4 regions of the Rhodoferax sp. GT1R46 genome follow, and region 3 is predicted to be linked to each of the others. Evidence: predicted binding sites of a transcription regulator. Region 3 holds the regulator's gene; each other region holds the start of a gene.

Region 1 (7,674 bases), 280 kb from region 3:
GACCCGGGAAGGCCGCTTTCAATGCGGGTACGAGTGCAGGCAGCAGTTCGCTCAGGTCTTTGGTCAGCGCGCTGATACGTTGAGCCTTCTCTGCGTAGAGCGCATCGTCCTTCAGGATATGGCCGTATTCCTTGACCGTCACACCGCAGCCCGAGGCATTCATCACAATGGCTTCCACGCCGTTTTGCACATGGGGCCACCACGCGTCGATGTTGGCGCGCATCTCGGCCCGTCCGCCATCCTGGTCGTTCAGGTGGAACTTGACCGCGCCGCAACACCCCGCCTTGGGCGCGATCACGGCCTGAATTCCCGCCGCATCCAGCACGCGGGCCGTTGACGTATTGATGTTGGGTCCCATGGAGGGCTGCGCGCAGCCGGCCAGCATGAGCATCTTGCGGGCGTGTTGCCGGGTCGGCCAGGCGCCTGCGTCCTGCTTGGCAGGCACTTTGTTTTTCAGGCTCGCAGGCAGCAGGGGGCGCACCAATTGCCCCATCTTCATGGCCGGACCAAACAGGGGGGATGGCAAGCCTTCTTTCAACGCCCAGCGCACCGCGCTCTCCATGGCGGGACGCTGGACCTTGGCGTCCACCAGCTTGCGGCCAATGTCGATCAGGTGCCCGTAGTCGACCCCGCTGGGGCAGGTGGTTTCACAGTTGCGACAGGTCAGGCAACGGTCCAGGTGCAGCTGCGTTTTGCGGGTCGGTGTTTCACCTTCGAGCACCTGTTTCATCAGGTAGATGCGCCCACGCGGGCCATCCAGCTCGTCGCCGAGCAGCTGATAGGTGGGGCAGGTCGCAGTGCAAAAACCGCAGTGCACGCATTTGCGCAATATGGCTTCGGCGGCCATGCCGTCGGCCGTGTTCTGGTATTCGGGAGCGAGCTTGGTTTGCATGAATGGGGTGTCTCAGATCGCTTCGAGCAAGCGGCCAGGGTTGAAGAGCCCCTGGGGATCAAACGTCTCTTTGAGGCGGCGTTGAATTGCTGACTCTGCCGAATTTTGCAAAGAAAATAGGCCGCCAGCCCCCGTGGATGTTGCACCAGCAGCTACAAAAAGTGTAGCGTGACCGCCATTTTCGCGCGCCAGCGCCTGCAGCTTGGAGGCCGCATCGACCGGTGCCCACAGCCAGCGCAGCCCGCCGTGCCATTCCACCAGTTGGGGCCAGGGCAGATTGAAGGCTGGCGCAGTTTGCGCGACGCTTAAGCGCCACAAGGCCAGGTCACTGGCGGGCTTCGCCACGAAAAAGGGCAATTGCTGGTTGCGGCACAAGGCCCAGTCACCCTGCGCCTGTGGATTGTCCATGCGGGTGCCCGTCTGCTCGGCCAGCATCTTCTGGCACGCGGCCTCCACCGCAGCCACTGCGCCGCGCAGGCGCACAAACAGCAACTCACGCCCCCCTTTTGGAGCCGTGGTATCGGATTCGTCACAGACCCAGCAACTGGCATTGAGCGGCAGCGGCTGGCCACCCCAGGTGTGCAGTTGCTCCAGTGCCTGTGCCTGCGGCATCTCAAACACCAGCGTGGCCTCGGCAGGTGCCACAGGTAACACTTTCAGCGAGATCTCGGTCAACAGGCCCAAGGTGCCCATAGCGCCCACCATCAGGCGCGACACGTCGTACCCGGCCACATTTTTCATGACTTGGCCGCCAAAGGTGAGTGCTTCGCCACGGCCATTGATCATCTTCAGGCCCAGCACGTAATCGCGCACGCCGCCGACACTGGCGCGTGCGGGCCCCGACAGTCCGCAAGCCACCATGCCGCCCACGGTGGCACGCGCGTTGCCCGACCAGGCAAAGTGCGGGGGCTCAAAAGGCAGACACTGCCCTTTTTCAGCCAGCAAGGCTTCCAGCTCGGCCAGCGGCGTTCCCGCGCCAGCGGTGACGACCAACTCGCTGGGCTCATAGCTGACGATGCCGCTCAGGCCAGTCGTGTCCAGCACCTCACCCTGTGGGCTTTGGCCGTAAAAGTCTTTACTGCCACCGCCCCGGATGCGCAGAGGGGTGCCGTCGGTCATCGCCGCGTGAATGCGGTCGGTAATGTGAAGAAGCGAAGAGTCCATGGTTTGCATGGTTGGGATGGTAAGGGGCTGCGTCACAGGCCGCGTGAATTTTTTGAAGCACGCTGCCTCAAAAATTTACTCAACGAAGAAATTGACCGGCAAACCCGCCACATCCACCCGCATGGAGAACACCGCGCCCGAGAGAGGAAACTGCTGCAATTCGGCGGCGCTGCGTCCATGGCGCGCGGTCGTAATAAAGAGTGTCTTCAGGTCTTCTCCGCCAAAACAGGGCATGGTGGGGCATTGCGCGGGCGTGGGGTACTCGGCCAGCAACGCGCCGCTGGGCGCAAACTTGCAGATGCGGCGGCCTTCGAACATGGCGCAGTAGTAGTTGCCTTTCACATCCACCGCGGCGCCATCGGGGCGTCCGCGGTAATCCGTCTGCTCGAACTGCCACAGTGCCGGCTTGGGGTCGAACTGCTGAAAATGGCGGTGTGCCGACACCGCGTTGTCCATCACGTCATAGGTCCAGGCGTGCACCACATGGCTGGGGGTGTCGGCCCAATACACCGTGCGGCCATTGGGACTCCAGGCCAGGCCATTGCCCGTCAACGCATGGTCAGCCATGCGCTGGATAACGGGCGCGCGGCCCTGGCGGCAGTCGATGGAATACAGGGCCGCGCTGCGGTTGACCTTGGTTTCGTCAATCGTTCCCACCCAGAAGCGGCCCAGGGCATCGCACTTGCCGTCGTTGGCGCGCACGGTGGCGGGGTCATACGGCAAGGTGGCGACATGCTGCAGGGGGCCACCCCATTCGCGCGCCCGGAACACACCGTGGCGCAAGGCCATCACAAGGCCGCCGCTGGCTGCCGGTGCAATGCAACCCGGCTCGGTCGGCATATCCCACGACTCTACGGACCCCATCGCCACGTCAGCGCGCAGAATTTTTTTACCGGGAATATCTACCCAGTACAGCATGCGGTCCTGCGGATGCCAGAATGGCGACTCACCCAGTGCGTACGTAAGCGGGCTGAAGGTTTGCCAGCTCATGGGGCACGCTTCACTTCAATGCGCATTTCGCATGAAAAAGTCTGACCGGGCTGCAGAATGCACACGCCCAGATCCTGCGCACTGGCGCCGGTGCGGGCCATCAGGTGGAGTGCGTTATTGACATGGCTGACCGGCTCGATGGCAATGTCGCCACGCTCCGGTGTGGTGAACACCACCAGACGACTCAAGTTGGAGCTGACATGGGTGTGCAGGACGTGATCATGCAGGTGCAGCACCCCGCTCCAGCCATCAAAACAATGGTCCACCGCCAAGGTGCCGCAGTCAGTGTTGAGACCCGGGTTGGCAACACGCTGTGTGGGCAATTTATCCGCACCCATTTCCCAGCGGCCCGTGGAGTCAAAGGCAATATGGCTGTTGGGGCGTTTTTCAAAATAGGGATGCCAGCCCAGCCCCACCGGCGCCGACACGGCGGACTGGTTGGTGATGCTCAGACCCATCTCCAGCGCGTTACCACTCAGTTTGAAGGCCTGCGAGCTGTCAAAGTCAAAGGGCCAGGCGGTATCGGCCTTGTGCTCGTAGGACAAGAGTGCAAACCGGTCATTGGATTCCAGCACCGCCCAGGGCCGCTCCCAACCCACACCGTGGATGGCATGCGGCTCGGGCTCAAAATTCTTGACCAGCGGGTGGTCGGTACCCTGCCACTGCAGGCTGGCATGCCCCACCCGGTTGGAAAACGGCACCAGCGGATAACTGGCCGACTGGCGCACCGAATGCAGGTCCTGCGCGCGGGTGGAGTGCAGCACAGGATCACTGCCCAGCCACAAACCGGCAATGCAGCCGCCCAGCTCGGGTTTGATTTCGCAGAGCAGTTCATCACAGCGCAGGATCAGCGGGGAAGTCATGGTGAAGGGTCTCGGTTGGGGCATTCCGGCGGGAACGCACTGCACAAGTGAAATTGTGCACCGGGATTACCAAAAAAAAAGGCCCGGAAGAACCGAAGTTCTACCGGGCCCCCGCAGGAACGCAGTCTTAGCGGTTGTAAGCGGTCTCGCCGTGTGACGTGATGTCCAGGCCTTCGCGCTCGTCTTCTTCGCTCACCCGCAGGCCGATGGTCAGGTCAACCAGCTTGAACGCAATGACCGACACCACACCCGACCACACGATGGTCGTCAGCACGGCTTTGGCCTGGATCCACACTTGTGCGCCGATGGAGTAATCCGCAGCAGTGATGCCGGTGGCAGTAACCCAATCCGCCACGTAGCCCGGGCCACCCAGGGAAGGCGATGCGAACACGCCGGTGAGCAAGGCGCCCACGATACCGCCGACACCGTGCACGCCAAACACGTCCAGCGTGTCATCCGCACCCAGCATCTTCTTCAGACCCGTCACACCCCACAGGCAGGCAAAGCCACCCACTGCACCGATGACCAGCGCGCCGCCGATGCCGACGTTGCCGGCAGCCGGTGTAATCGCAACCAGACCGGCCACTGCACCGGATGCAGCACCCAGCATGGAAGCCTTGCCTTTGTGCAAGGACTCACCAATCGACCAAGCCAGCACAGCGGCAGCGGTAGCACCAAAGGTGTTGATGAACGCCAGAGCAGCGAAGCCATTGGCTTCCAGAGCGGAACCGGCGTTGAAACCAAACCAGCCCACCCACAACAGGGACGCACCGACCATGGTCAATGTCAGGCTGTGAGGCGCCATGGATTCTTTTCCGTAGCCGATACGCTTGCCAACCATGTAAGCACCCACCAGACCTGCAACGGCCGCGTTGATGTGAACCACGGTACCGCCAGCAAAGTCCAGCGCGCCCGACTGCCACAGGTAACCGGCAGTGGCATTGAGCTTGTCGACCACTTCCTTGCTGGTGTAGGCATCAGGACCCGCCCAGAACCAGACCATGTGCGCAATGGGCGCATAGCTGAAGGTGAACCACAGCACCATGAACATCAGCACCGCGGCGAACTTCATACGCTCGGCGAATGCACCCACAATCAATGTGCAGGTAATTCCGGCGAACGTGGCCTGGAAGGCGGCAAACACGATCTCGGGAATGACCACGCCCTTGCTGAAGGTAGCTGCATTGGCGAACGTGCCAGCCGCGTTGTCCCAGATGCCCTTCATGAACAGCCGGTCAAAGCCACCGACGAAGGCATTGCCCTCGGTGAAGGCCAGGCTGTAGCCATAGATGAACCACAGCACCACGATCATCGAGAAGGTGACCATGACCTGCATCAGCACGGACAGCATGTTCTTGCTGCGCACGAGGCCGCCGTAGAACAGAGCCAGGCCAGGCACAGTCATCAGAATGACCAGCAGGGTGGAAACCATCATCCAGGCGGTGTCGCCTTTATTCGGGACGGGTGCAGGTGCTGCAGCGGCCGGTGCAGCTTCAGCTGCGGCGGGTGCTGCAGCAGCCATGGGTGCAGCAGCGGGGACAGCCGCGTCTGCGGGTTTGGCTTCGGCGGCAGATGCGGTTGCCGCTGGAGCCTCCGCAGGAACCGCGGTTTGCGCCAGTGCCAGGGAACCTGCGGTCAGGATGCCCCAACCCAGAGCGAGGGATACGAGTAGTTTTTTCATGATGTTTCCTGAGTCTTGATCAGTGGGATGTCACAAGGCTTCGTTGCCGGTTTCGCCGGTGCGAATGCGAACAACCTGCTCCAGGTTGTAGACAAAAATCTTGCCGTCTCCGATCTTGCCGGTGCGCGCTGCACCTTCAATGGCTTCGATCACGCGTTCCACCAAGGCGTCGTCAATGGCCGCCTCGATCTTGACTTTGGGCAGAAAGTCCACCACGTATTCGGCACCGCGGTACAGCTCGGTGTGTCCTTTTTGACGACCGAAGCCCTTGACTTCAGTCACGGTGATGCCTTGGACGCCAATACTGGACAAGGCTTCTCGCACCTCATCGAGCTTGAACGGTTTAATAATGGCCGTTACGAGTTTCATGTGTTCACCTCAGCTTATGAATAGTGGGTTGCAGGCACCAGATCTGACTGATCTGCTTCTCCAGTAGATCGGGAGATATTTCGAATAAGCATGCTCCGTGCCAACTGCAATTTGCCAACCACATCTCTTTCTGTCCACCAACAAACTGCGGCTTGCGTTAAGATAACTGTATAAAAATACAGCATGCACCTTGCTGGTGCTTTGCATTCCTGTGCACCGCAATATTGCGCACCGTTTTTGGGAGAGTTGTGAATGAGCTTATCTTTGGTGCAGAGTCGCGCTCTGCTGGGACTGGAAGCCGCCAAGGTCACCGTCGAGGTGCATCTGGCCAACGGATTACCCAGTTTTACCCTGGTCGGCCTCGCGGATGTGGAAGTGAAGGAAGCCCGCGAGCGGGTGCGCTGCGCCATCCAGAATGCGGGCCTCACCTTTCCCCACAACCAGCGCATCACCGTGAATTTGGCCCCGGCCGACCTGCCCAAAGACTCCGGCCGGCTGGATTTGCCGATTGCGCTGGGCATCCTGGCGGCCAGTGGCCAGATCGACGGGACGCGCCTGGCTGACTACGAATTTGCGGGGGAACTGTCCTTGTCGGGCGAACTTCGCCCGGTGCGCGGCGCCTTGGCCACCGCCCTGGCCTTGCACACCGGCAAGGTGGTAACCCGCCTGGTGCTGCCGCCCGGCAGCGCCGAAGAAGCTGCCCTGGTGCCCGGCTCCCATGTCTACCGTGCCCGGCATCTGCTGGACGTGGTGCGCCAGTTTGTGCCCGCAGGCGCCTCGCAAGACACGCTGGCGGCGATGGGCCTCCATGAGGTCAACCCTGCAGATGACGGATGGGCACGGGTATCCCAGGTGCCGCCCGTCGCGCAAGCGCATGGGGCCGATATGGCCGACGTCAAAGGCCAGGCCGCTGCCAAACGCGCACTGGAGATTGCCGCCGCCGGCGGCCACAGTGTGCTGCTGAGCGGGCCACCGGGCTCGGGCAAGTCCATGCTGGCCCACCGTTTTGCGGGCTTGTTACCCACCATGTCGTGCGATGAAGCCCTGCAAAGTGCGGCTATTGGATCCTTGAGTGGCCGGTTTTCCATCGCGCGCTGGGGGCAGCGCCCCACCTGCAGCCCCCACCACTCGGCCAGCGCCGTGGCCATGGTGGGCGGCGGCTCCCCACCCCGCCCAGGTGAAATCTCGCTGGCCCACCATGGGGTCTTGTTCCTCGACGAAATGCCCGAATTCCCCCGCGCAGCGCTGGAGGCTTTGCGTGAGCCGCTGGAGACGGGCACCATCACCATCTCCCGCGCGGCACGGCGCTCCGAATTTCCCGCACGGTTCCAGCTGATTGGCGCGATGAACCCCTGCCCGTGTGGCTATCTGGGCTCCACCAGCCATAGCTGCCGCTGCACACCCGACCAGGTGCACCGATACCAGTCCAAGCTCAGCGGACCTTTGATGGACCGCATTGATTTGCATGTGGAAGTGCCCGCCTTGCCCAGTGCCGAGCTGTTGAATGCCCCACCGGGCGAGTCCACTGCCGGAATCCGTGAGCGCTGCACCGCGGCGCGCCAGCGGGCGCTGGACCGGCAAGGCAAAACCAATCTGGCGCTTCAAGGCCAGGAGCTGGACCTGCATGTGTTGCTGGACGACGCTGCCGCCAAGTTCTTGAACGTGGCCGCCGCCCGGCTGGGTTGGTCGGCCCGCGGTACGCACCGAACCTTGAA
Region 2 (7,674 bases), on a different contig from region 3:
GCAGGCTCAACCCCAACGCAAGTTTCCACACCGCCGTGGGGTCGCGTTGCAGCAATGGTGTGGATTGCGGTGCATTCAAGGGCCGCGCAGCCCCCCGCTCCAGCGCCAGCAGCAGTTCTTCGGCCGTCTCAAAGCGCTGACGTCTATCTCTGGTAGGGCAGCACATCGCCATAGGGGATTTTTCCGCCGCACAGCAGCTGGTGTCTACCACGCTGGCTTGGATGGCAAAGACCCATTACTCGGGGTTCATGTAGCTGGGACTGCCGGCATGCAGAAAACGGGCCGCCTCAAGCTCGCGCCCGCTCAGGGCCACGCCCAGGCCCAACGCGCGCGGCCTGCGTGGCCACGCCAACGGCCTGGGGCAGGCTGAAACGGTGGTGGCGGTCCAGCATCTGCTGCAGGGTTTCCCCGGCATGCCAGTCGTACAAAAGATAAAGCCGCTGGGCGATGTGGATACCGCTGTGCCTTGCGCCAATGCCACCAAGTTGCTGGATGCACGGCTGAACTGCATGCGCGTGGCCAGCCAGGCCTAGTGTGCCAGCATGGCGCGCTCTTCCACATCGCGGACGCGCTGGGGGTGCAGGGTTTTGATGGCATACAGCTTGCCACGGCACGCACCCTGCGCAGGGGCCAGCTCACTGACCTGGTAAACGATGTTGATGCCGTTGTCCGCCACCACAGCGGTGACGTTGTCCAGGCTGCCGTGTTTGAGGGCCTGCTCAATCAGGGCTTCACTCATGTTTGTTGCATCGGGCAGTTTTGCAAAGTCGGGGAGTCGTTTGGCCGGCACCTTGTTGTGTACGCCGTCGGTCAGCAGCACAAATACGTCTCCCACCTGCACATCGCCCTGGCTGTAGTCCACCACCAGCCGGTCTTCAATACCCACAGCGCGCAGCAGGTAGGCGCGGTTGTCCCTCTCGTGGGCCAGCGTATAGGACTGACCGCGTACCACCAGCGCAGTCAGGGTCGTGAGGCCCACCACAGGAGCGCGGCGGTGGTTGATACCCGCCAGCCACGCGTTTTGCGCGGCGATGGCGCCCAGGGCCTCTTGGCCAGGCTCGGGCAGCATGGCGGCCACGAAATCTTCGTTGCGGTCTTTTTTGCCCGCCTGTGAGGCGAAGGCGAAGCCGATGTCGATTTCAAATGCCATGCACCACGATACGCAAGTTTGGCACCCACTTTTGGTGCATCGCAATAAATCAGGCTGCGGTGCGATCGCTCAACTGCCCGCCAGCAGGTGCATGCCGCGCTCGTAATGGGCCGATAAGGCCTCAAACCCATCCAGCAGCTTTTCACTGGCCGCGCCAAGGCCTTCGAGCCGGGTCAACTGCTCCGGGGCCGCCACACGCCGTGCATCCTTGAAGGCCGCCAGCATCTGCAGCCAGCCAATGCCTGCGGCCTCCAGCAAGCTGCGTATCTCGGAGGTGCTCAGGGGCAAACCATTGAGGTAAGTCAGGGCCTGCTCAAAAGCGGCCCTGGACTCGGCCATGCCGGCCTCAGCGCGCTGCGCCAGCGGGTCATCATTGGGTGCTCCCAGCACCGCCAACACGGCATATTTGGCGAACCGCTGCGAGAGCATGCGCTGGCGCCCAGCAATATTGAGCACCTTCAGCGGCGCCGTCAAACCGGCACCCTCCAGACTGGCCGTGAGGCGCTCAGCGCCTTGCAGAAGAAGCTCGGCCAACTCATCCGCCAGCGTATAAGAAGCGGTATCTGAGCCCGCCTGCCCTGGCGATACGGTGCCCATCAGCACCGGCTTCAACCGCGCCCAGGTCTGTACGATTTGCGCCAGAAGGTCGCCATACGTGGGTTGCGAAAGAATTTTGCCCAGATGCGACAGATTGCCATCGACGCGCTGCACTGAATCCTGCAACTGGGCACTGGACTGGGCTGCATCGACTCCCGCCAGCCGCAACCAATGCAGCTTGACCAGCCGCTGTGACAGCATGCGCAGCTGCCCCGACCGGTTCACGGCCTCTGCAAAATGCGCTGAATGAATGATGTGCTGCGACACCTGGCCCAAGCGCTGGTTGGTGTGCATGGAGGCCGTGCGCAGAATCTGGAAGGCATCGTCGTCCGACACCCCGCGTGCGTGCATCAGGATGCCCTTGGCACGGTCCACCATCTTGCGTTCTTCAAATCGCACGGAGATGTCCTGCAAGGCATCGCGCTGCGCCTGCTCACGCCGAAACCGGGCCTGGGCCAGGTGAATCAGCGGGCGCAGGCGGTTGGCGCCATAGCCGTTGACCACATAGGCGTGGATGCCGGACTCGGTGGACTCGGCAATCGCGCCGGCGTCGGTGTCGCTGGTGAAAACGACTACAGGGCATGGCGCGGTCTGGACAATCACCTGGGTGGCAGCAAACAGCGCCGGACCGGACTGTGGCGCATCACAAATCACCACATCGGGTGCATGGAGCGCCACCGCCTGCACCAATTTGCTGCGGTCTTGCACCACGGCCAGTACCTCGATACCAGCCGCCGCCAGATCGGCTGCCAACATGGGGGCACCTTGGAGGCCATTCACATAGATCAACGCAGAAGTCATAAAAAACACATTTTGAGAGAGAAAAACCCGTCCTGCTGCATGCAAGTCGCGCACCAGACGCCAGGGGTCTCGCCGTGCAGCATGCCAGCCCGGCTGATCATATGGCACAGGTCTTGCGTAGAGTGTGGCGGGCGTAACGGAGCGTCCAATCTTAGCGATAGCACTGCGGGTTCTGCGTACAGCGACGTACGCAATGGTGTGCCTTACATCGGCTGCAAAGCCGGTTTGCCTGTTCTCAGGTGTGAGCATCATGTCGACCCCTATTTGGTGCACACCCCCTGTTTCTTTTTTTGGCTTGCAGCCTGCGCTCAAGCCATGGCGTATCGATATTTGGAGTGCCCACAATGAAGAAATCAAAATTGGTAATGATCGGCAATGGCATGGCGGGCGTTCGCACGCTGGAAGAGCTGTTGAAAATCTCGCCCGACCTGTATGACATCACCGTGTTCGGCACCGAGCCCTACCCCAACTACAACCGCATCCTGCTCTCCCCGGTGCTAGCCGGCGAGCAGACGCTCGACGAGATCGTTCTCAACTCCTGGGAGTGGTACACCGACAACCACATTACCCTGCACGCTGGCTGGACCGTCACCAGCGTGGACCGTGTGCGCCGCGTGGTGCACGCAGAAAACGCTGCTGGCGAAAAAATCAGCGCCGAATACGACCGCTTGCTGATTGCCACGGGCTCCAACCCCTTCATCCTGCCCATTCCGGGTAAAGACCTGGAAGGCGTTATCGCCTACCGCGACATCGCCGACACCAACGCGATGATTGATGCCAGCAAGAAGTACAAGCGCGCCGTGGTGATTGGCGGTGGGCTCTTGGGTCTGGAAGCGGCCAACGGCCTGATGCTGCGCGGCATGGATGTAAGCGTGATCCACGTGATGCCCACACTCATGGAGCGCCAACTGGACTCGGTTGCCGGCAAGATGCTGGAAAAATCACTACAGGAGCGCGGCCTTCGCTTCTTCATGGGCGGACAAACCCAGGCATTGATTGGCGACCAGGACGACGGCAAGGGTGGCCGCGTGATGGCGCTGCAGTTCAAAGACGGCACCGAAATCCCGACGGATCTGGTGGTGATGGCCGTGGGCATTCGCCCCAACACCGCCTTGGCAGAGGCCATGCGTCTGCATGTCAACCGTGGCATTGTGGTGACCGACACCATGCAAACCGTGACCGACGCACGCATTTACTCGGTGGGCGAATGCGCGGCGCACCGCGGCATTGCCTATGGGCTGGTAGCCCCTTTGTTTGAACAAGGCAAAGTGGCAGCCAACCACCTGGCGATGTTTGGCATTGGCCGCTACACCGGCTCCCTCACCTCCACCAAACTCAAGGTCACCGGTATCGACTTGTTCTCTGCGGGTGACTTCACCGGGGGCGAGGGCTATGAAGAAATCGTCATGAGCGACCCTTACGGCGGCGTCTACAAAAAGCTGGTACTCAAAGATGACAAGCTGGTGGGTGCCTGCCTGTATGGCGACACCGTGGACGGCAGCTACTACTTCAAGCTGCTGCGCGATGGCCGCAGCGTGGCCGACATCCGCGACAAGCTGATGTTTGGCGAAAGCAACATTGGCGATGTGGGCCATGAGGGCCACAGCAAGGCCGCCAGCATGCCCGACACTGCCGAAGTGTGCGGTTGCAATGGCGTGACCAAGGGTGCCATCTGCAAGGCGATCAAGGAAAAAGGTCTGTTCACACTGGACGAAGTGCGCAAGCACACAAAAGCCAGTGCATCGTGCGGCTCATGTACCGGTCTGGTGGAGCAGATTCTGATGTTCACTGCGGGTGGTGATTACTCGGCAACGCCCAAAACCAAGGCCATGTGCAGCTGCACCGACCACGGCCACCAGGCCGTGCGCGACGCCATCAAGACCAGCAAGTTGCTGACCATCGGCGATGTCTTCAAGTTCATGGACTGGAAGACCCCCAATGGTTGCGCCAGCTGCCGCCCGGCCGTTAACTACTACCTGATTTCCACTTGGCCCAAAGAGGCCAAAGACGACCCGCAAAGCCGCTTCATCAACGAGCGCAGCCACGCCAACATCCAGAAGGACGGCACCTACAGCGTCATCCCCCGCATGTGGGGGGGAGAGACCACGGCCGACGAGCTGCGCCGCATCGCGGACGCGGTGGACAAATACAAAATACCGACCGTCAAGGTAACGGGCGGGCAGCGCATCGACTTGCTGGGTGTGAAGAAAGAAGACCTGCAAAACGTCTGGAAAGACATTGGCATGCCCAGCGGACACGCCTACGCCAAGGCACTGCGCACGGTGAAGACCTGCGTGGGCTCTGAGTGGTGCCGCATGGGCACACAGGACAGTACGCAAATGGGCAAAGACCTGGAGCGCGCCATGTGGCGCATGTATGCACCGCACAAGGTGAAGTTTGCGGTTTCGGGCTGCCCGCGCAACTGCGCCGAGGCTGGCATCAAGGACGTGGGCGTGATCGGTGTGGACAGCGGCTGGGAAATGTATGTGGCCGGCAATGGCGGCATCAAGACCGAGGTGGCGCACTTTCTGGTGAAGGTGAAAACCGCCGCGGAGGTGCTGGAGTACACCGGCGCCTTTTGCGAGTTGTACCGCCAGGAAGGCTGGTACCTGGAGCGCACGGTGCATTACGTGAACCGCGTGGGTCTGGACTACGTGAAGAAGCGCATTCTCGAAGACCATGAAGGCCGCAAGGCCCTGTGGGAGAACCTGCAGTTTGCACTGGATGGTGAGCCCGATCCGTGGTTCGATTTCAAGGAAGCGTCTGTGGACACGCGCCAGTTCGACAAGCTGCCCGCTTGAGATCACCAGCCCCTAAAAATGTAACGAAATAGGCCGCTAGCCCCCGTGTGGATTGCGCTGGCAGCTATGAAAGGTATAGCAAGATGACTGAATGGAAAAAAATCTGCTTCGTGACCGACATTCCGGTACTGGGCTCGCGGCGCGTATCCCGCGCCCAGGGGATGGACGTCGCCGTGTTTCGCAACGACCAGGACCAGGTGTTTGCCCTGCTGGACCGCTGCCCACACAAAGGCGGCCCGCTGTCGCAAGGCATTGTGTTCGGCACCAGCGTGGCCTGCCCGCTGCACAACTGGACCATTGGCCTGAAAGACGGCTGCGCCAACGCACCTGACGAAGGCTGCACCCAAGCCTTCCAGGTGAAAGTGGTCGACGGCGCAGTGCACCTGCACAGCACCGAGCTGGCCACGCTGGCGATTGATCTGAAGCCCCCGGTTGCCGGACCGGCGCTCAAGCAAACAACCAGCGCGTGAGTTCAACAACCGTTCGGTCAATGGAATAGTCCTGATGCGCGAAACCAAATCTACCTGCCCTTACTGCGGTGTCGGCTGTGGCGTGATCATCGAATCGCAGGGTGCGCAGATTACGGGTGTACGTGGCGACCCGGATCATCCTGCCAACTTCGGCCGTCTGTGCACCAAAGGATCAACCCTGCACCTCACCGCCTCCAGCGCGGTGACGCAGCAGACCCGCTTGCTGCAACCCCTGCGCCGCATGGTGCGCGGTGAAAAGCCACAGGCAGTGGGCTGGGACGCGGCGCTGGACTTTGCCGCGCAATCGTTTGCCCGCATCATTCGCGACCATGGCCCGGACGCCGTGGGCTTTTATGTGTCAGGCCAGTTGCTCACCGAAGACTATTACGTCTTCAACAAGCTCGCCAAGGGCCTGATTGGCACCAACAATATCGACACCAACTCACGCCTGTGCATGAGTAGCGCGGTGGCCGGCTACAAACAGACGCTGGGCGCCGACGCTCCCCCGGCCTGCTACGACGATGTCAACCACGCCGAGTGCATCTTCATCGTCGGCTCCAACACGGCCTATGCACATCCCATTCTTTTCCGGCGGATTGAAGACGCCAAAAAGGCCAGCCCCGGTCTGAAGATCATCTTCTGCGATCCACGCAAGACCGACACGGCCGAGATTTCCGACCTGTACCTGCCCATTCAGCCCGGCACCGATGTGATGCTGTTCAACGGCATGTTGCACCTCATGCTGTGGGAAGGCTGGACCAGCGCCGCCTTCATCGCCGAACACACCAACGGTTTTGAGGCACTCAAGGCGACTGTGCGCGACTGCACGCCGGAGTTGGTCGCCCAAATCTGCGGCATCAGCAAAGACGCCCTGTTTGCCGCGGCCAAACTGTTTGCCACATCTAAAAGCACCCTCAGCCTGTATTGCCAGGGACTGAACCAGTCCAGCAGTGGCACGGCCAAAAATGCCGCGCTGATCAACCTGCACCTGGCTACCGGCCAGATTGGCAAGCCCGGTGCGGGCCCGTTCTCCTTGACCGGCCAACCCAACGCAATGGGTGGACGCGAAGTGGGTGGCCTGGCAAATTTGCTGAGCGCCCACCGCGATCTGGCCAACCCCGTGCACCGCGCCGAGGTGGCCGCACTGTGGGGCGTGCCCAGCGTGCCCGAGAAGCCCGGCAAGACCGCCGTGGAAATGTTTCAGGCCGCAGCCGATGGCGAGATCAAAGCCCTGTGGATTGCCTGCACCAACCCGGCGCAAAGCATGCCCGACCAGATCACCGTGCGCCGCGCCCTGGAGCGCGCCGAGCTGGTCATCGTGCAAGAAGCATTTGCCACTACCGCCACCTGTGCCTATGCCGACCTGCTGCTGCCCGCCACCACCTGGGGCGAAAAAGACGGCACCGTAACCAACAGCGAGCGGCGCATCAGCCGCGTGCGCACGGCCGTGGCCGCGCCCGGTGAAGCCCGCCACGACTGGTCGATAGCCGTGGACTTTGCGCACAAGTTGGCGGCCCTTTCGGCCGCATCGTCCGGCAAAACAATGTTCCCCTACCCCAGCCCCGAATCTGTCTGGAACGAACACCGCGAATCCACCCGCGGCCGCGATCTGGATATCACCGGCCTTAGCTACGCCCTGCTCGACGGCCAGGGCCCCCAGCAATGGCCGATGGCAGAAGGCCAAACGACGGGCAAAGCCAGGCTGTACGAAGACGGCGTGTTCCCCACGCCAGATGGCCGCGCCCGGTTCGTCAACACCACCTACAAACCCGTGGCCGAACCCCGCGAATCGCGCTACCCGTTTTCTCTCACGACTGGGCGCCTGCGCGACCAGTGGCACGGCATGAGCCGCACC
Region 3 (7,674 bases):
CATCGGCACGCGGCGGGACTCTTTCAGGCGCATCTTGCTGGGCAATTTGAGGTCGGGCGTGAGGATCCAGCCGGTCCAGCCCGAGAAGTTTTTCTTCCAGTGCGTGGCCAGCTGGCTGAAGAATTCGCCGCCGTCTTCGGTATGCGCCTGCTCGCGCGCACCCGCACCAGCAATACCGCCGACTTCAATCCGTTCGCCGTAGGGCGGGTTGAGCAGCATCACCCCAGGCAACTCGGTTGGTGGCATGCGCTGCAGCGCATCGCCACCGCGAAACTCGATGACGTCGGCCACGCCGGCACGCTCGGCATTGCGCTGGGCAAAATCGACCATACGGTGCGACACATCGCTGCCGTAAATCAAGGCGCTTTGACCTGCAGCCGGCTTGACGACTGCGTCAGCCGCTTCTGATTTGATAGCAGACCAGACGTGTGCCTGAAACGGCAAATATTTCTCGAAGGCAAAGTGGCGCAGCGAACCGGGGGCGATGTTGCAGGCAATCTGCGCGGCCTCAATGGCAATGGTGCCGCTGCCACAGCAGGGGTCATACAGCGGCAGCAAGTCGCCATCGCCATCAGCCCAGCCACTGGCGGCAATCATGGCCGCGGCCAGGGTTTCTTTCAACGGCGCCTCGCCCTTGTCTTCGCGCCAGCCGCGCTTGAACAGGGGTTCGCCCGAGGTGTCGATGTAGAGCGAACAGGTTTCGGTGGTCAGGTGGGCGTAGATGCGCACGTCAGGCCACTGGGTATTGACATCGGGGCGCACGCCGTGGGCCTTGTCGCGAAAGCGGTCGCACACCGCATCCTTGATTTTGAGCGCGGCAAAATTCAGGCTGGTGAGCGGGCTGTGCTGCGCCGTCACTTCGACCTTGATGCTTTGTTTGGGTGTGAACCAGACCTCCCACGCCACATCGGCCGCCGCCCGGTACAGGTCCTGTTCGCTGCGGTAGTCGGTGTACGACAACTGCACCAGCACGCGCTGCGCCAGGCGGCTGTGCAAATTGAGCCGCATGGCGTCGCGCCAGGAGGCGCGGGCCATCACGCCGCCACGGCGCGTGAGCAGGTCCTCACCCTTCAAACCCGTGAGGTCGTGCACCTCGGTGGCCAGAAAATCCTCCACGCCCGCGGCGCAGGGGAGAAAAATTTGGAGTTGGTTCATAGGTCTTTTCTCAGCGACGCGGGCGCAATCTTGAGCCCTTCGCGGTATTTGGCTACAGTGCGGCGGGCGCAATCAATTCCCTGCTCTTTGAGCATCTCGGAAATCTGGTTGTCGCTCAGGGGCTTTTTCAGGTTCTCGGCACTGATGAATTGTTTGATGAGGGCGCGCACCGCCGTGCTGGAGGCATTGCCACCCGATTCGGTGCCCAGCCCCGAGCCAAAGAAATACTTCAGCTCGAATGTGCCAAACGGCGTGGCCATGTATTTGGCGGTGGTGACCCGGCTGATGGTGGATTCGTGCAGGCCCAGCTCATCGGCAATTTCACGCAAAACGAGGGGGCGCATGGCCAGTTCGCCGTGGGTGAAGAAGCTCTTTTGCCGCTCCACGATGGCCGTGCTCACGCGCAGGATGGTGTCAAAGCGTTGCTGGATGTTCTTGATGAACCAGCGTGCCTCCTGCAGGCGCTGCTGCAAGCCGGCGTAGCTGGCGGCGTCTTTGCCACCCCGGTGGTTGCGCAACACATTGGCATAAATATCGTGCACCCGCAGCTTGGGCATCACCTCGGGGTTGAGCATGACGCGAAACTTGGGCGTCATGCCCGGGCTGGTCTTCGCCACCGGCAGCACCAGCACGTCGGGCACCACAATATTGCGCTCCACATCCACAAAACGCCGCCCCGGCTTAGGCTCCAGCCGGCTAATCAGGGCAATCGCGTCACGCGTCTGCGCATCGGTGCCGCCGCAGCGCTGCATCAGGGTTTTGACGTCCCGGCGGGCGAGCAAGGTCATGGGCTGCTCACAGATGCCCAGGGCCACCGCCAGTACGGCCCGGCGTTCCGGCGACTCCGATTCCGCTTTGGCCAACGCCATGAGCGCGCGCAACTGCAGACGCAGGCATTCACCCAGGTCGCGTGCGCCCACGCCTACGGGCTCCAGGCTGTGAAGCAGGCCCAGTGCCACGGTGAAGTGGTGCACCAGGTTTTCGACCTGCTCTTCATCGTCCCCGGCCAGCCCGCGGGCCAGCTCTTCCAGTGGCTCTTCCAGGTAGCCATCGTCATTCAGGGACTCGATCAGAAAGCGCAGCGCGCCGCGGTCTTCTTCGCTCAGGCGCAGCCGCAATGCCTGGCGATGCAGGTGCGATTGCAGGGACTCCTGTGAGCGCGCCAGCTCGGTGGCATCCACGTCTTCGCCATCACCCAGGTTGTTCGCTTTGGCCTTGGCGTCGGTGCCCCATTCGCCATCGTCGGGTACCAGCTCGGTCGTGCCGTCGCCATCCCAACTGGGCTCATCGTCCGAAGACAGCGGCGTCGCTTCATCGTCTTTTGTGCTGCTAGCCCCCGTGGAATCTGCGTACTCAGCTATCGAATTAGGAGCATGCTCCATCTCGCGCTCCCCTTCGCTCACGGGCGTGTCGGCCTGGGGCAGACCGAAATCCTCACGCGGGGCCTCGTCCTGGGTTAACTCCAGAAACGGGTTCTCGTCGAGCATCTGCTCCACTTCCTGGCTGAGTTCCAATGTGGAGAGTTGCAACAAGCGGATGGACTGCTGCAACTGGGGCGTGAGCGCCAGATGCTGGGAAACGCGCAGTGAAAGACCGGGTTTCATTGCGCTGGCCTACATTTTGAAGTGTTCGCCGAGATACACGCGACGCACATCGGCGTTGTTCACGATCTCGGTCGGGGTGCCTTGGGCCAGCACCACACCTTCGCTGATGATGTAGGCGTGGTCGCAAATACCCAGGGTCTCGCGCACGTTGTGGTCGGTAATCAGAACCCCGATGTTGCGGGATTTCAGGAAATTGATGATGCGCTGGATTTCGATCACGGCAATCGGGTCAATACCGGCAAAGGGCTCATCCAGAAGAATGAAACGCGGACGTGTCGCCAGTGCGCGGGCAATTTCCACCCGGCGGCGTTCACCACCCGACAGGGCCAGCGCTGGCGAATCACGCAGGTGCTCCACCCGCAGGTCTTGCAGCAGGGCGGTCAGGCGCAGCTCAATCTCGGGGCTCTTGAGCGGCTTGCCTGCGTCATCGAGCTGCAACTCCAGCACGGCGCGCACGTTGTCTTCGACATTGAGTTTGCGAAAAATAGAGGCCTCTTGCGGCAGGTAACCCAGGCCCAGGCGCGCGCGGCGGTGGATGGGCATGTGCTCAATGCTTTGTCCGTCAATGGTGATTTCGCCCGCGCTGGCGCGCAGCAGGCCCACAATCATGTAAAACGACGTCGTCTTGCCCGCCCCATTGGGGCCCAGCAAACCCACCACTTCGCCGGTGCGCACGGTCAGGGAAACATCCTTGACCACCTGGCGCTTGCCGTACGACTTCTGCAGGTGCCGTGCTTCAAGCCGGCCAATGGCGGTGTCCGGCCCGGTGTCAGGGGTGCTTTCTGCGAATGGCTCCAGTAGCGCGGTCACTTGGGCGCGCCCCCCAGGGTGGTGGTGGAGCGCAGCGGGGGAATCGGCGTGGCCGGAGTGGGGGCCGCGGCGGCCCCCTCGGGTTTGGGTATCAGCATGGCGCGCACACGGCCGCTGGGCGCTGCACCGGCGGCCTTGCTGGCAGAACCATCCACAGTGAACATATCGGTGAGGTTTTCATAAACAATCAGGCCACCGGTGATTTCGTCACCCACCGTGGTGCCACGCAGGCGGCGTAGCAGGGCTTTCTTGATGAATTTGACCGTGTCTGCGCGGCTGTCGTACTCAATGGATTCGCCCTCGCCTTCAATGTATTCCTCCAGCGCCTCCCGCTTTTGACGGAAAAAGGCCAGCTTGTCGGCCGTGCCCGTCACCACGCCAAACTGGTAGCCCTCAGGGTCTTGGCGCACTTCAAGCCGGGCGCCCCGAATCACGATGGTTCCTTTGGTCAGGACGACATTCCCCGTAAACAGGCTGACCTGCTTCACGTCGTCGTACCGCAGCGCGTCCGCCTCAATGTTCATGGGCTTGCTGCGGTCCGCTTTTTCGGCCCACGACGAGGGCGCAAACCCGATACAGGTCGCCAGCAAAAACAGGAATAAATAGATGTTTTTCATAAAGGCACGAAACTTGCTCGAAAAGAGCTGTTGCCATTGTACTGAGAGCATGGCACGAATTGCGAGGCCGTCACGCTAATCTCACCCGTTGTGGCGGCGTTACGCAATAATTGCGTCGAAATGGCTCCAAACGCGTTTTTCAGGCTCGTCCGGCACCGTGCGCTTGTGATGCTGCTCTGCTGGCTGTGCAGTGCGGCAGTGCAGGCTCGCGAAGTGCGGGTGGGCGTCTATGCCAATGAGCCCAAGATTTCTCTGGGCGCCGATGGCCAGCCCTCCGGGATTTTTGGTGATTTGCTGCGCGAGATAGCCCGGGATGAAGACTGGACGCTCGTGCCGGTCGTGTGCGAATGGCAAGCCTGCCTTGAAGCGACGCAGGCGGGCCGCATTGATCTGATGCCCGATGTGGCTTTCAGCGAGCAGCGCGCCCAGCTATTCGATTTTCACAAGACACCGGCACTGCACAGCTGGTCTCAGCTATACCAGCGCAAGGGAACGGACATCCGGTCGCTTCTGGACCTGCAAAACTTGCGGGTTGCCGTTCTGCAAGGGTCCGTTCAGCAAGAGCACCTGGCCAGCCTGCTGGCCAGCTTTGGGGTTGCTGCGCAATGGGTGCCTGTTGGCAGCCTGCCCGACGGCTTCGCCAAAGTCGCATCGGGACAAGCAGACGCCGTGGTCGCCAACCACCAGTTCGGCGAGCTCCAGGCGCCGCGCTACTAGCTGGTGGAGACACCCATCATGTTCCAGCCCAGCCGCTTGTTTTACGCTGCGGGCAAAGGCCGCAATGCGGACCTGCTGGCTTCTATCGACCAGCATTTGCAGAGCTGGCGCGACAAGCCGGGGTCGGCATATTTCGACGTGTTGGCACGCTGGGGTGGCGAGCCGCCCCGCACGCTGGTCCCTGCCGCCTTGTGGTGGACCCTGTCGGCCGTAGGCGGATTACTGATGTTCGCAGTGGGATTTGTATTGCTTTTGCGCCGCCGGGTCGCTGAAAAAACCCGCGGACTGCGGGAGAGTGAAGACCGACTCGCCACCATCCTCAATAGCGTCGAGTCCCATATCTACATCAAAGACCCGGACCTGCGCTACACCTACGCCAACAGCAGGATGTACGAAGCCACCAACCGCTCCGAGGCGGATGTCGTGGGCCATGGAGATGCCGACCTGTTTGATGCCGCCACCGCAGAACAACTGCGCCGCAACGACCTGCGCGTGCTGGAGCGCGGCGAACGGGTTTCTGACGAGGAAATCGTCACCACCCAGGACGGCGCAAGCTCTCGCACCTACCTTTCAGTGAAACTGCCGCTGCGCCAGGCCGATGGCCGCATATATGCACTGTGCGGCATCTCCACGGACATTTCCGAACTCAAGAGAAACCGCGAGGCCATTCACCAACTGGCGTTTTACGACCCGTTGACCCAGCTTCCCAACCGCCGCCTGCTCATGGACCGCATGCAGCAAACCCTGGCAGCACACGACCGAACCGCACACGACGGTGCCTTGCTGTTCATTGACCTGGACAACTTCAAGGCCCTCAACGACACGCTGGGGCACGACATGGGCGACTTGTTGCTGCAGCAGACCGCCAAACGCCTGAAGGAATGCATCCGGGAACAGGACACTCTGGCCCGGCTGGGCGGCGATGAGTTCGTGGTGATGCTGCACGACCTGAGTCCCGATCTGCAGGAAGCCGCCCGCCAGGCCAACCTCGTAGCCCAGAAAATCGTCGTATCGCTCGCCGATCCCTATGTGTTGGGCAATGTGAACCACCAGAGCACGGTGAGTGTGGGAATTGCGATGTTCTCAGACCCCCACAGCACACTGGAAGAACTGCTCAAACGGGCCGACCTCGCCATGTACCAGGCCAAGACCGACGGACGCAATACCTTGCGCTTCTTCAACCCGGACATGCAGGCCCAGATGTCGGCCCGCGTGGCCCTGGAGGCGGATCTGCGCGAGGCGCTGGCCCGAAGAGAATTCCTGTTGCACTACCAGCCCCAAGTCGATAGCCAGGGCCGCCTGTTGGGAGCCGAGGCACTGGTGCGCTGGGCGGCCCAGCCGGCCATGGTTCACCTGTACATCTCGGTCAATGTGAGCGCACGGCAGTTCCGGCAACCTGATTTTGTGCAGGAGGTGCTGGATGTGCTGTCTGAAACGGGAGCGGCACCGTCGCAACTGGAGCTGGAACTGACGGAGAGCCAGTTGATTGACGATGTGGCGGGCGTCATCAGCAAAATGAATGCGCTGAAAGAGCGGGGGGTGCGCTTTGCGCTGGACGATTTCGGCACCGGCTATTCCAGCCTGAGCAACCTCAAACGCCTGCCGCTGGACAAGCTCAAGATTGACCAGTCGTTTGTCAGTGACCTGCTGAGTGATCCAGACGATGCCGCCATTGTCAAAACGGTTGTTGCGCTGGGCCGGTCGCTGGAGCTGGAAGTCATCGCCGAAGGCGTTGAAACCGGCGCGCAACTGGAGGCGCTTCGGGAGTTGGGCTGCCTGCAATACCAGGGCTACTTGCTGGCGCGCCCGGGTCTGGCTGAGGCGCTGGAGCGCTGGCGCATGCCCGATCAGACGGCCCTATCGGGCTGAGAGATACAGCTCCGCCAGCCGCGCCTGCTGCAGGGGGCCCAGCCCCAATGTCTGCTCCATATAGCGCGGTATACCCCCAAAATCTGCATCCACGGCATTCCATGCTGCCTGCAGAAAAGCCGCTTGCACGCCCCACAACACGTTGAGCACTTCCTGCGGCGCCTGCGTGGCGGGGGCATGGGGCACGGGATAGAAGTCGTTGCTCAAAAGGTAGTCCTGCATGACCACCGGACGCGGCACGCCCAGGGCCAGCAAAATCAGCGCGGCAGCGAAACCGGTGCGGTCCTTGCCGGCGGTGCAATGAAAGACCAGCGGCGCATCGTGCTCCAGCAAATGGCCAAACAGCGCGGCAAAGCGCGGGGCGTTGTCGTGCACAAACGCGCGGTAGGTTTGCTGCATCAGCCCCACCGTGTCCGAGGCCGTCAGCGGTTGCCCGGCTTCCATCCGGGCTTGAATCGCCTTGAGCACGGTGGGTTCCACCGGCAAGGAGTGCACGGCCACGCCAGGCAGCGCGCAGGCCAGCGGCGCGCGCTCTGCCACGCCCCGAAAATCGCACACCCGCGCCAACCCCAGGGCGGCCACCGCCGCCGTGTCAGCCGCCGTCAGATCAGCCAGATGGTCGGACCGGAAGATGCGGCGCCACACCACCGTGCGCCCGCCATGACCCGTGTAGCCACCCAGATCGCGGAAATTGGTAGCGCCAATGAGGTTGAGGGAGCGGGTAGGCGTGGTCATAGCTCAGCCACCTCGCCACCCAGGTCGCCTGCAATCAGCTTGAACTGCTCCAGCGCGGCTTGCAGGTCTTCCACAATCTCTTGTGCAATGACGGCGGGCGCGGGCAGGTTGTCGCTGTCAGCCAGTGAATCGTCCTTGAGCCAAAAAATATCCAGACTGGCTTTGTC
Region 4 (7,674 bases), on a different contig from region 3:
CTGCCAAAAAATACCGTGCCGGAGTTGGGCCGTGTCTTGCCGGTGATGATGTCCATCATCGTGGTCTTGCCTGCACCATTGGGGCCAATGATGCAGCGCAGTTCACCCGGTGCAATGTCCAGCGACAAACCGTTGATGGCCTTGAAGCCATCAAAGCTGACGTGCACGTCTTCCAGGTACAGAATGCGGCCATGGGTGACATCCACCTCGCCCTGCGCCATCACCCGTGAAAAACCGGCGCTGCGTCCACCCGACTCGGTTTGTCCGTCCCGCGCAGCCAGGGCTGCCATGCGGGCCTCGACGCGTCGGGCACCTTGCTCCAACAAATCCGGTGTCATTGTTTCGCCCCCTTGAGCTTCTTGACCAGGCCCACCACCCCATCGGGCAAATACAGCGTGATGCCAATGAACAACGCCCCCAGAAAGTACAACCAGAATTCCGGGTAGGTCACGGTCAACCAGCTCTTGGCGCCGTTGACGATGAAGGCGCCCACGATAGGACCGATGAGCGTGGCGCGGCCTCCCACGGCGGCCCAGATGGCAATCTCGATGGAGTTGGCAGGGCTCATTTCACTGGGGTTGATGATGCCCACCTGCGGTACATAGAGTGCACCCGCCACTCCGCACATCATGGCCGAGATGGTCCAGATGGTGAGCTTGAAACCAATGGGGTTGTAGCCCGAGAACATGACCCGTGTTTCGGCATCCCGCACGGCCTGGAGCACACGACCAAACTTACTGTTCACCAGCCAGCGCCCCAGCAAAAAGAAGCCCAGCAATGTGACTGATGTCAGCACAAACAGCGTCATCCGCATCTCTTGCGTGGCAATCGGAATATTGAGAAGCCGCTTGAAATCGGTAAAACCGTTGTTGCCGCCAAAACCGGTTTCATTGCGGAAGAACAGTAGCATCGCCGCAAACGTCATGGCCTGGGTGATGATGGAAAAATACACGCCTTTGATGCGCGAGCGAAAGGCAAAGTAGCCAAACACAAAGGCCACCAGTCCCGGTACCGCCACCACCAGAAACAGCGTGGCGATGAAGCTGTCGCTGAAGGTCCAGTGCCAGGGCAAAGTCTTCCAGTCCAGAAACACCATGAAGTCCGGCAGGTTGCTTTTGTAATTGCCGTCGGTGCCAATCTGGCGCATCAGGTACATACCCATGGCATAGCCACCCAACGCAAAGAATAGCCCGTGGCCCAGCGACAGAATGCCGGTGTAGCCCCAGATCAAATCCATCGCCAAAGCGCAGATGGCATAGCACATGATCTTGGCGATCAGGCCCACCGCAAAATCGCTCAGATGGAAAATACTGCTGGCAGGCACCCACAGGTTGAGCATGGGCACGCAGGCACACAGCAGAACCAGCGCGACCAGCCAGGCGCTCCAGCCGGTGCGGGTGAGCAGGGGCGCGGGTTGGGGTAAGTTGAGGGTGCTCATGCTTCTGCGCTCCGGCCCTTCATGGCGAATATGCCTTGCGGACGCTTCTGAATAAAGATGATGATGAAAACCAGCACGGCAATCTTGGCCAGCACGGCACCGGTCCAGCCCTCCAGAAACTTGTTCAACACGCCCAGGCCCAGCGCCGCATACACGGTGCCCGCCAACTGGCCGACACCGCCCAGCACCACCACCATGAACGAATCCACGATGTAGCCCTGTCCCAGGTCAGGCCCTACGTTACCGACCTGGCTGAGAGCACAGCCGGCCAGTCCGGCAATGCCGGACCCCAATGCAAAGGCGTAGGTATCAATGCGGGCGGTATTCACGCCCATGCACGCCGCAATGGGGCGGTTTTGTGTGACGCCGCGCACAAACAAACCCAGCCGGGTTTTCTCAATCAAGAACCAGACACCAAACAACACTGCAAACGCAAAGCCCACAATGACCAGCCGGTTGTAGGGCAGAGACAGATTGCCCATAACCTGCACCCCGCCGCTCATCCAGCTGGGGTTTTCTACCCCCACGTTTTGCGCGCCAAACAAGGTGCGCACGAACTGCATCAACACCAGGCTGATGCCCCAGGTCGCCAATAGCGTTTCCAGCGGACGACCGTACAGAAAGCGGATCACGCTGCGCTCCAGCGCGGCACCCACCAGTGCAGACGCCGCGAAGGCTACCGGCACGGACGCCAGCAGGTACCAATCAAACGCGCCTGGAAGATATTTCTGAAACACGCCCTGCACCACATAGGTGGCGTAGGCACCAATCATCATCAGTTCGCCATGGGCCATATTGATCACGCCCATCAGCCCGTAGGTAATGGCCAGTCCCAGCGCCACTAATAGCAATATGCTTCCCAGACTGATGCCACTGAAAATGGCGCCCAGACGGTCGCCCCAGGCCAGACGTGACTCCACCTGACTCAGGCTGAGTTGCAGGGCACTCTTCACGCCTGGGTCGGCCTCGATCTTCAATCGCTCGATCAGGAGAGTTTTGGTTGCGGCCTGCGTGCTTTGGGCCAACAGGGTGGCGGCATCCAGCCGTTTGGCTTTGTCCGCACTGCTGAGCATGGCGGCAGCGCGCAACAGTCCCAGCTGGTCCTTGATATCGGGAACGCTCTCCATTGCAAAGGCTTTGTCGAGCAAGGGCAGCTTGCTCTCATCGACCTCACCCTGCAGGGTTTTGACGGCGTCGCGTCTCACCATCGCGTCAGCGGACAGCAACTTGAGTGACGCCAGCGCGGTATCAATCTCACCGCGCATGCGGTTGTTGTTCATCACGTCCTCAGCGGTTTCGGGCAAGGTGGCCTCGGTGCCGGTGACCGGATCGATGGCCTTGTCTTCTTTCACAATCACAGGCTTGCCTGCCACCACTTTCACCGCTTCATCAGACAGTGCCTGGATGAATTGGGCCGTCTTGTCGTCGGCACCGGCTATGGATGCACGCAGTGCTTCAATGCGGGCATCGCCATCGCCAATTGCAATGGCTTTTGCCTCGTCAGCCGTCAATGCGTAAGCGTGGGTAGCTATCAATAAAATAGCAAGCAACAACCGCTGGTGTATTCGTTTTGGCATGCGCCAGTTTCCTCAAGTGATTGAAACAAGCCGCCACCGCTGTTGAAGCGATGGCGGCTGTCACTCCCCGCTTTTTGCCTTATTTCGCGACCGGCTCGTCAGGCTTCTTGTCGTTGCCTTCGATGTAAGGGGACCATGGCTTGGCCTTCACAGGGCCCGGCGTCTTCCACACCACGTTGAACTGGCCATCTGCCTTGATCTCACCAATAAACACCGACTTGTGCAAGTGGTGGTTCTTGTCATCCATCTTGCTCATGATGCCGCTGGGTGCCTTGAAGGTCTGGCCGGCCATGGCAGCGATGACCTTGTCCACATCGGTGGACTTGGCTTTCTCCACGGCCTGTTTCCACATGTTGATGCCGATGTAGGTGGCTTCCATCGGGTCATTGGTCATAGGCTTGTCCTTGTGACCGGCGATGCCCTTGGCCTTGGCGTAGTCAGACCACTTCTTGATGAACTCGGTATTGGTTGGGTTCTTGATCGACATGAAGTAGTTCCATGCAGCCAGGTGACCCACCAGCGGCTTGGTGTCCACGCCGCGCAGCTCCTCTTCACCCACAGAGAACGCCACCACGGGCACATCCTTGGCCTTCAGACCGGCATTGCCCAGTTCTTTGTAGAAAGGCACGTTGGAGTCACCATTGATGGTGGACACCACGGCGGTCTTGCCACCGGCGGAAAACTTCTTCACGTCCGCCACGATGGTTTGGTAATCGCTGTGGCCAAACGGGGTGTACTTTTCGTCAATGTCGGTGTCTTTCACGCCCTTGCTCTTGAGGTAGGCGCGCAGAATCTTGTTGGTGGTACGGGGGTAGACGTAGTCGGTTCCCAGCAATACCCAACGCTTGGCGCCGCCGCCTTCTTTGCTCATCAGGTAATCCACAGCCGGAATGGCCTGCTGGTTAGGCGCGGCACCGGTGTAGAACACATTTTTGCTCAGCTCTTCACCTTCGTACTGCACGGGGTAGAACAGCAGGCCGTTCATTTCTTCAACCACTGGCAATACCGACTTGCGCGACACGCTGGTCCAGCAACCGAAGATGACGGCGACCTTGTCTTGCGTCAGCAGCTGCTTGGTTTTCTCAGCGAACAGGGGCCAGTTGCTTGCTGGGTCCACCACCACGGGTTCGAGCTTCTTGCCCAGTACGCCGCCCTTGGCGTTGATTTCGTCAATGGCCATCAGCACGGTGTCTTTCAACACGGTTTCAGAGATGGCCATGGTGCCGGACAGGCTGTGCAAAATGCCCACCTTGATGGTGTCAGCGGCATATGCCGGTATTGCCGACAAGGTGGTCAGAGCGACGGCGGCAGTAAGCGCCTTGAGTGTGAATCGACGTGAATTAACGCGTTGCATGTGTGCTTCTCCGGTTGGTGAACAGTTCGTAAGTCGTGGTGCGCTGGCTGCCAAAACAGCTTTTGCGACACGATGAATGAACTGTAGGGAAGCCATGCCGCTGGGGAAATACGCCGAGTGGCGTACAAGGTCGGCCAGAGACGGCGGCTTGTCACGAGGGCCCCGTGGAACTACCATGCCAAGATGCCAACCGCCGGTTCCCACCGCAAACAGCCCGTACTGGGCAAGCTCATGCCCCCTCGGCTGGGCCGTGTGTTTGATCGCCAGCGCCTGTTCGCGCTGCTCGACACACGCTTCGAAGCGCCTGGCGTCTGGATTGCCGGTCCGCCCGGGGTCGGCAAGACGACACTGGTCGCCACCTACCTAGAAGCACGCGGCATCCAGACGCTGTGGCTTCAGATCGACGCAGGGGATGCGGACCCGGCAGCGTTTGTGCATTTTCTGAACCTCGCTCTGGCTGACGCAGTGCCCCGCCGACGCCTGCGGCTCGCCGCACCCACTGCAGACGACCTGCGGGACGTTGCGGGGTTCATCCGTCGCTGTTTGCGCTACCTCGCTGCCACGCTTGAAGTACCCTGGGTTCTGGTGCTGGACAACATGCAGGAGATCGCAACCGCATCCCAACTGCACGCCGGTCTGGCTGCCATGCTGGCCGAACTGCCCCCTGCAGCCCACCTGGCGTTTATCAGCCGGGACCTTCCGCCAGCCGCATTCACGCGTGCCCTGGCAGCGCAACAGCTCGGCTTGATAGACGCCCAAGACTTGCGCTTCACTCTTGACGAAACCCGGACGCTGGTGGCACTTCACGGGCATCCGATCCAGCCGGATGCATTGCAGGAAAGTACCGACGGCTGGGCAGCCGCGATGATTCTGATCATGGCCGCACGTGGCACGCCAACGCCAAGCGAGGCGATCAGCAACGGGCCGGCGCGCGGCCCCTTGTTTGCATTCTTTGCAGGTGAGGTGCTGGCCAGGATGCCGCCGGGTGACGCCGCCACGCTAGCCTGCATTGCGTTCCTGCCGAGTACGACGCCAGCCATGGCCGCGTCCATCAGCGGGGATTCCCGAGCCAGTCTGTTGCTGGCTGACCTGGCCGCGCGCAGCCTGTTCACCGACCGGCGATCCGGCGCGGAACCCGTCTACACCTTTCACGCCCTGTTCGGAGAGTTCCTGCGCGCGCACGCGGCGGCCTCACTAACGCCAGATGCATTGCAGGCCTTGCACCTTCGGGCAGCGCGGCTGCTAGCGGTACACGGACAGGTCGACGTGGCGATCACCCAGCTGATGGCCGCCAGTGCATGGGACGATGCCACGCTGCTGCTGGAGGAACACGCCGGTCACTTCGTGGCGCAAGGGCGCACGGCCTCGATACGGGACTGGATTCTCGCCCTGCCAACAACCCTGCAGCAACGGCCCGCCATGCACTACTGGCATGGCGTTTGTGAGCTCGCATCCAACCCGGGACTGGCGCTGAACGAGCTGGAGCGGGCCCGGCACGGGTTCGATGCAGTGGGAGATACGGCGGGCTTGTTCCAGACGGCCGCCGCAGCGGCCGATGCCATCGTCTTTCTCGGCGACCGGCTGGATGTGCTGGAGCCCTGGATCGTCATTCTGAGCGCGCATGCGCCGGCCTATCTGGCGCAACGCCTCGTTCAGCCCGACATGGACCTCGACCTGCGGGTCTTGCCCGGACTGCTGGCCGCTTACGTCAACCGGAGAACGGCAGACCCGCTCACCGCGCGACTGGCGGATGTGGCCGAAGCCCTGCTCGACCAGCCGCACGCCGCCAGCCAGCGCATCCTGCTGGGCTCGCTGGCGACCTATCTGATGTGGACCGGCCAGCTGGCGCGGCTCGATCGCATCATGGTCAAGATTGACCGCATGTGCACAGTGCAGCACACGGCTGCGGCGACCCGGCTGCGCTGGTACGGCGTGGGCGTGTTGATCCGTTCGCTGCGCGGTCTGGTCGACGAGGCCCTGGCAGATGCCCAGGCTGCGCTGGACGTGGCCGCCGGGCAACCCGCCATGATGGCCAAAGCGCACCTGTTAATGGTGCTGGCCGCACTGGCCGCACTGGACGCGGGACGGGCACGCACCCATCTCCAGGAGGCGGCAGCACTGATGGTTCCAGGCAGCCCGATCGACGCCACCACCTATGGCTTTCAGCGCGGCGTTCTGGCCCTGCTGGACGGCGACTGGCCAACCGCCCTGCGCGTCATGGAGGATGCGCTGACCAGCGGGCGCGCATCCGGTTGGCCCTTGCGTGAGCACATCGCATTGCTGGGCGTCGCTGTGGCCGCCACGCAGAATGGCCGTTTTGACCAGGCGAAGGTCATGCTGCAGGAGGCCGTAGCCCACCCGTTCCATGCAGTGTGCACCTGGCACCACTGGATTGAGGCGCTGGTGGAGGCCCACCTTGCCGATAGCCAGGGCGACCTGCCGCGCTGTCTCAACGCCCTGCACCGGGCCTTTGCGGTGTCCCGGGCGCACGGGTTCGACTACGGCCCTCTGCTGTACTGCTGTGGCAACACCATGTCCAGGCTGTGTGGACTGGCCATGGCCCACGGTGTCGACGCACCCCTCGCTCTGGCTATCGTGCGCCGGCATGCGCTGCCCGCGCCCGCCAACGCGGGCGAACAATGGCCCTGGCCCATCCGAATCCGCTGCCTTGGGCACTTTGCTATTGCGTGCGACGGGCAATCGCTGGCGCAGTCACGTAAGGAAAGCCGCAAACCGCTGGATTTGTTGAAACTCATGATCGCGCTGGGTGGTACTGCGGTTCGGGCCGATCGGCTGGCGGCATTGCTATGGCCCGAGATGATGGGCGACGCGGCGCAGAACTCCTTCGACAACGCGGTTCACCGCCTGCGCAAACTGATCGGTGAGCGCCATATCATTTTGCAGTTGGGCGCCTTGAGCCTGAACCCGGCCACCTGCTGGACCGACGTCGCAGAACTGGAAACCTGCTTGCGGCGAGTGGACACGCTCACAACGGCAGCGGAACCGGTTGATGTGGCGGGCATCGTTGACCATGCACTGGCGCTGTACCAAGGCGACTTCCTGGCGGGTGACGACAGTCACCCCGACGTGCTGGTGGCGCGCAACCGCCTGCGGGCCCTTTTCGTGCGCCAGATGGCCACCCTGGGCGCCCTGCTGGAGGCCCAGGGTCGACCTGAGCGCGCGGCGCTGGTGTACCGACGGGTAATCGAGCGCGAGCCACTTTCCGAGGACATGGTCCGCCGTCTCATGCTCTGCCTGCAAAAGCTGGGCCTGCGGGCCGAAGCCTATGAGGCCTACCGAATCTG

The links. The regulator sigma-54, encoded in region 3, starts transcription at its own class of promoters, with help from an activator protein. The targets are predictions, from matches to a motif close to TGGCANGNAANCTGCTTT.
Region 1: a site for sigma-54 is predicted at 6,045-6,062, ahead of glnK (P-II family nitrogen regulator). Genes of this name have one in related genera too.
Region 2: a site for sigma-54 is predicted at 2,651-2,668, ahead of nirB (nitrite reductase large subunit NirB). Genes of this name have one in related genera too.
Region 4: a site for sigma-54 is predicted at 4,533-4,550, ahead of urtA (urea ABC transporter substrate-binding protein). Genes of this name have one in related genera too.

Annotation. Positions count from the first base shown of each region.
Region 1 is NZ_JBWMBC010000002.1:377,230-384,903, forward strand. It holds gene glcF (glycolate oxidase subunit GlcF) at 1-892, opposite strand, end outside; gene glcE (glycolate oxidase subunit GlcE) at 905-2,065, opposite strand; gene AC097W_RS07245 (SMP-30/gluconolactonase/LRE family protein) at 2,132-3,046, opposite strand; gene AC097W_RS07250 (aldose epimerase family protein) at 3,043-3,909, opposite strand; gene AC097W_RS07255 (ammonium transporter) at 4,037-5,590, opposite strand; gene glnK (P-II family nitrogen regulator) at 5,621-5,959, opposite strand; gene AC097W_RS07265 (YifB family Mg chelatase-like AAA ATPase) at 6,212-7,674, shown strand, end outside.
Region 2 is NZ_JBWMBC010000001.1:445,908-453,581, reverse strand. It holds partial or broken gene AC097W_RS02175 (bifunctional protein-serine/threonine kinase/phosphatase) at 1-337, opposite strand, end outside; gene AC097W_RS02170 (PP2C family protein-serine/threonine phosphatase) at 530-1,150, opposite strand; gene AC097W_RS02165 (type IV pili methyl-accepting chemotaxis transducer N-terminal domain-containing protein) at 1,220-2,548, opposite strand; gene nirB (nitrite reductase large subunit NirB) at 2,893-5,349, shown strand; gene nirD (nitrite reductase small subunit NirD) at 5,433-5,819, shown strand; gene AC097W_RS02150 (nitrate reductase) at 5,854-7,674, shown strand, end outside.
Region 3 is NZ_JBWMBC010000002.1:93,977-101,650, forward strand. It holds gene AC097W_RS05825 (THUMP domain-containing class I SAM-dependent RNA methyltransferase) at 1-1,155, opposite strand, end outside; gene rpoN (RNA polymerase factor sigma-54) at 1,152-2,759, opposite strand; gene lptB (LPS export ABC transporter ATP-binding protein) at 2,769-3,557, opposite strand; gene lptA (lipopolysaccharide transport periplasmic protein LptA) at 3,566-4,186, opposite strand; gene AC097W_RS05845 (transporter substrate-binding domain-containing protein) at 4,355-4,903, shown strand; gene AC097W_RS05850 (putative bifunctional diguanylate cyclase/phosphodiesterase) at 4,922-6,772, shown strand; gene AC097W_RS05855 (tyrosine-protein phosphatase) at 6,761-7,507, opposite strand; gene AC097W_RS05860 (type I restriction-modification system subunit M) at 7,504-7,674, opposite strand, start outside.
Region 4 is NZ_JBWMBC010000009.1:50,573-58,246, reverse strand. It holds gene urtD (urea ABC transporter ATP-binding protein UrtD) at 1-338, opposite strand, end outside; gene urtC (urea ABC transporter permease subunit UrtC) at 335-1,438, opposite strand; gene urtB (urea ABC transporter permease subunit UrtB) at 1,435-3,015, opposite strand; gene urtA (urea ABC transporter substrate-binding protein) at 3,095-4,369, opposite strand; gene AC097W_RS17540 (BTAD domain-containing putative transcriptional regulator) at 4,553-7,674, shown strand, end outside.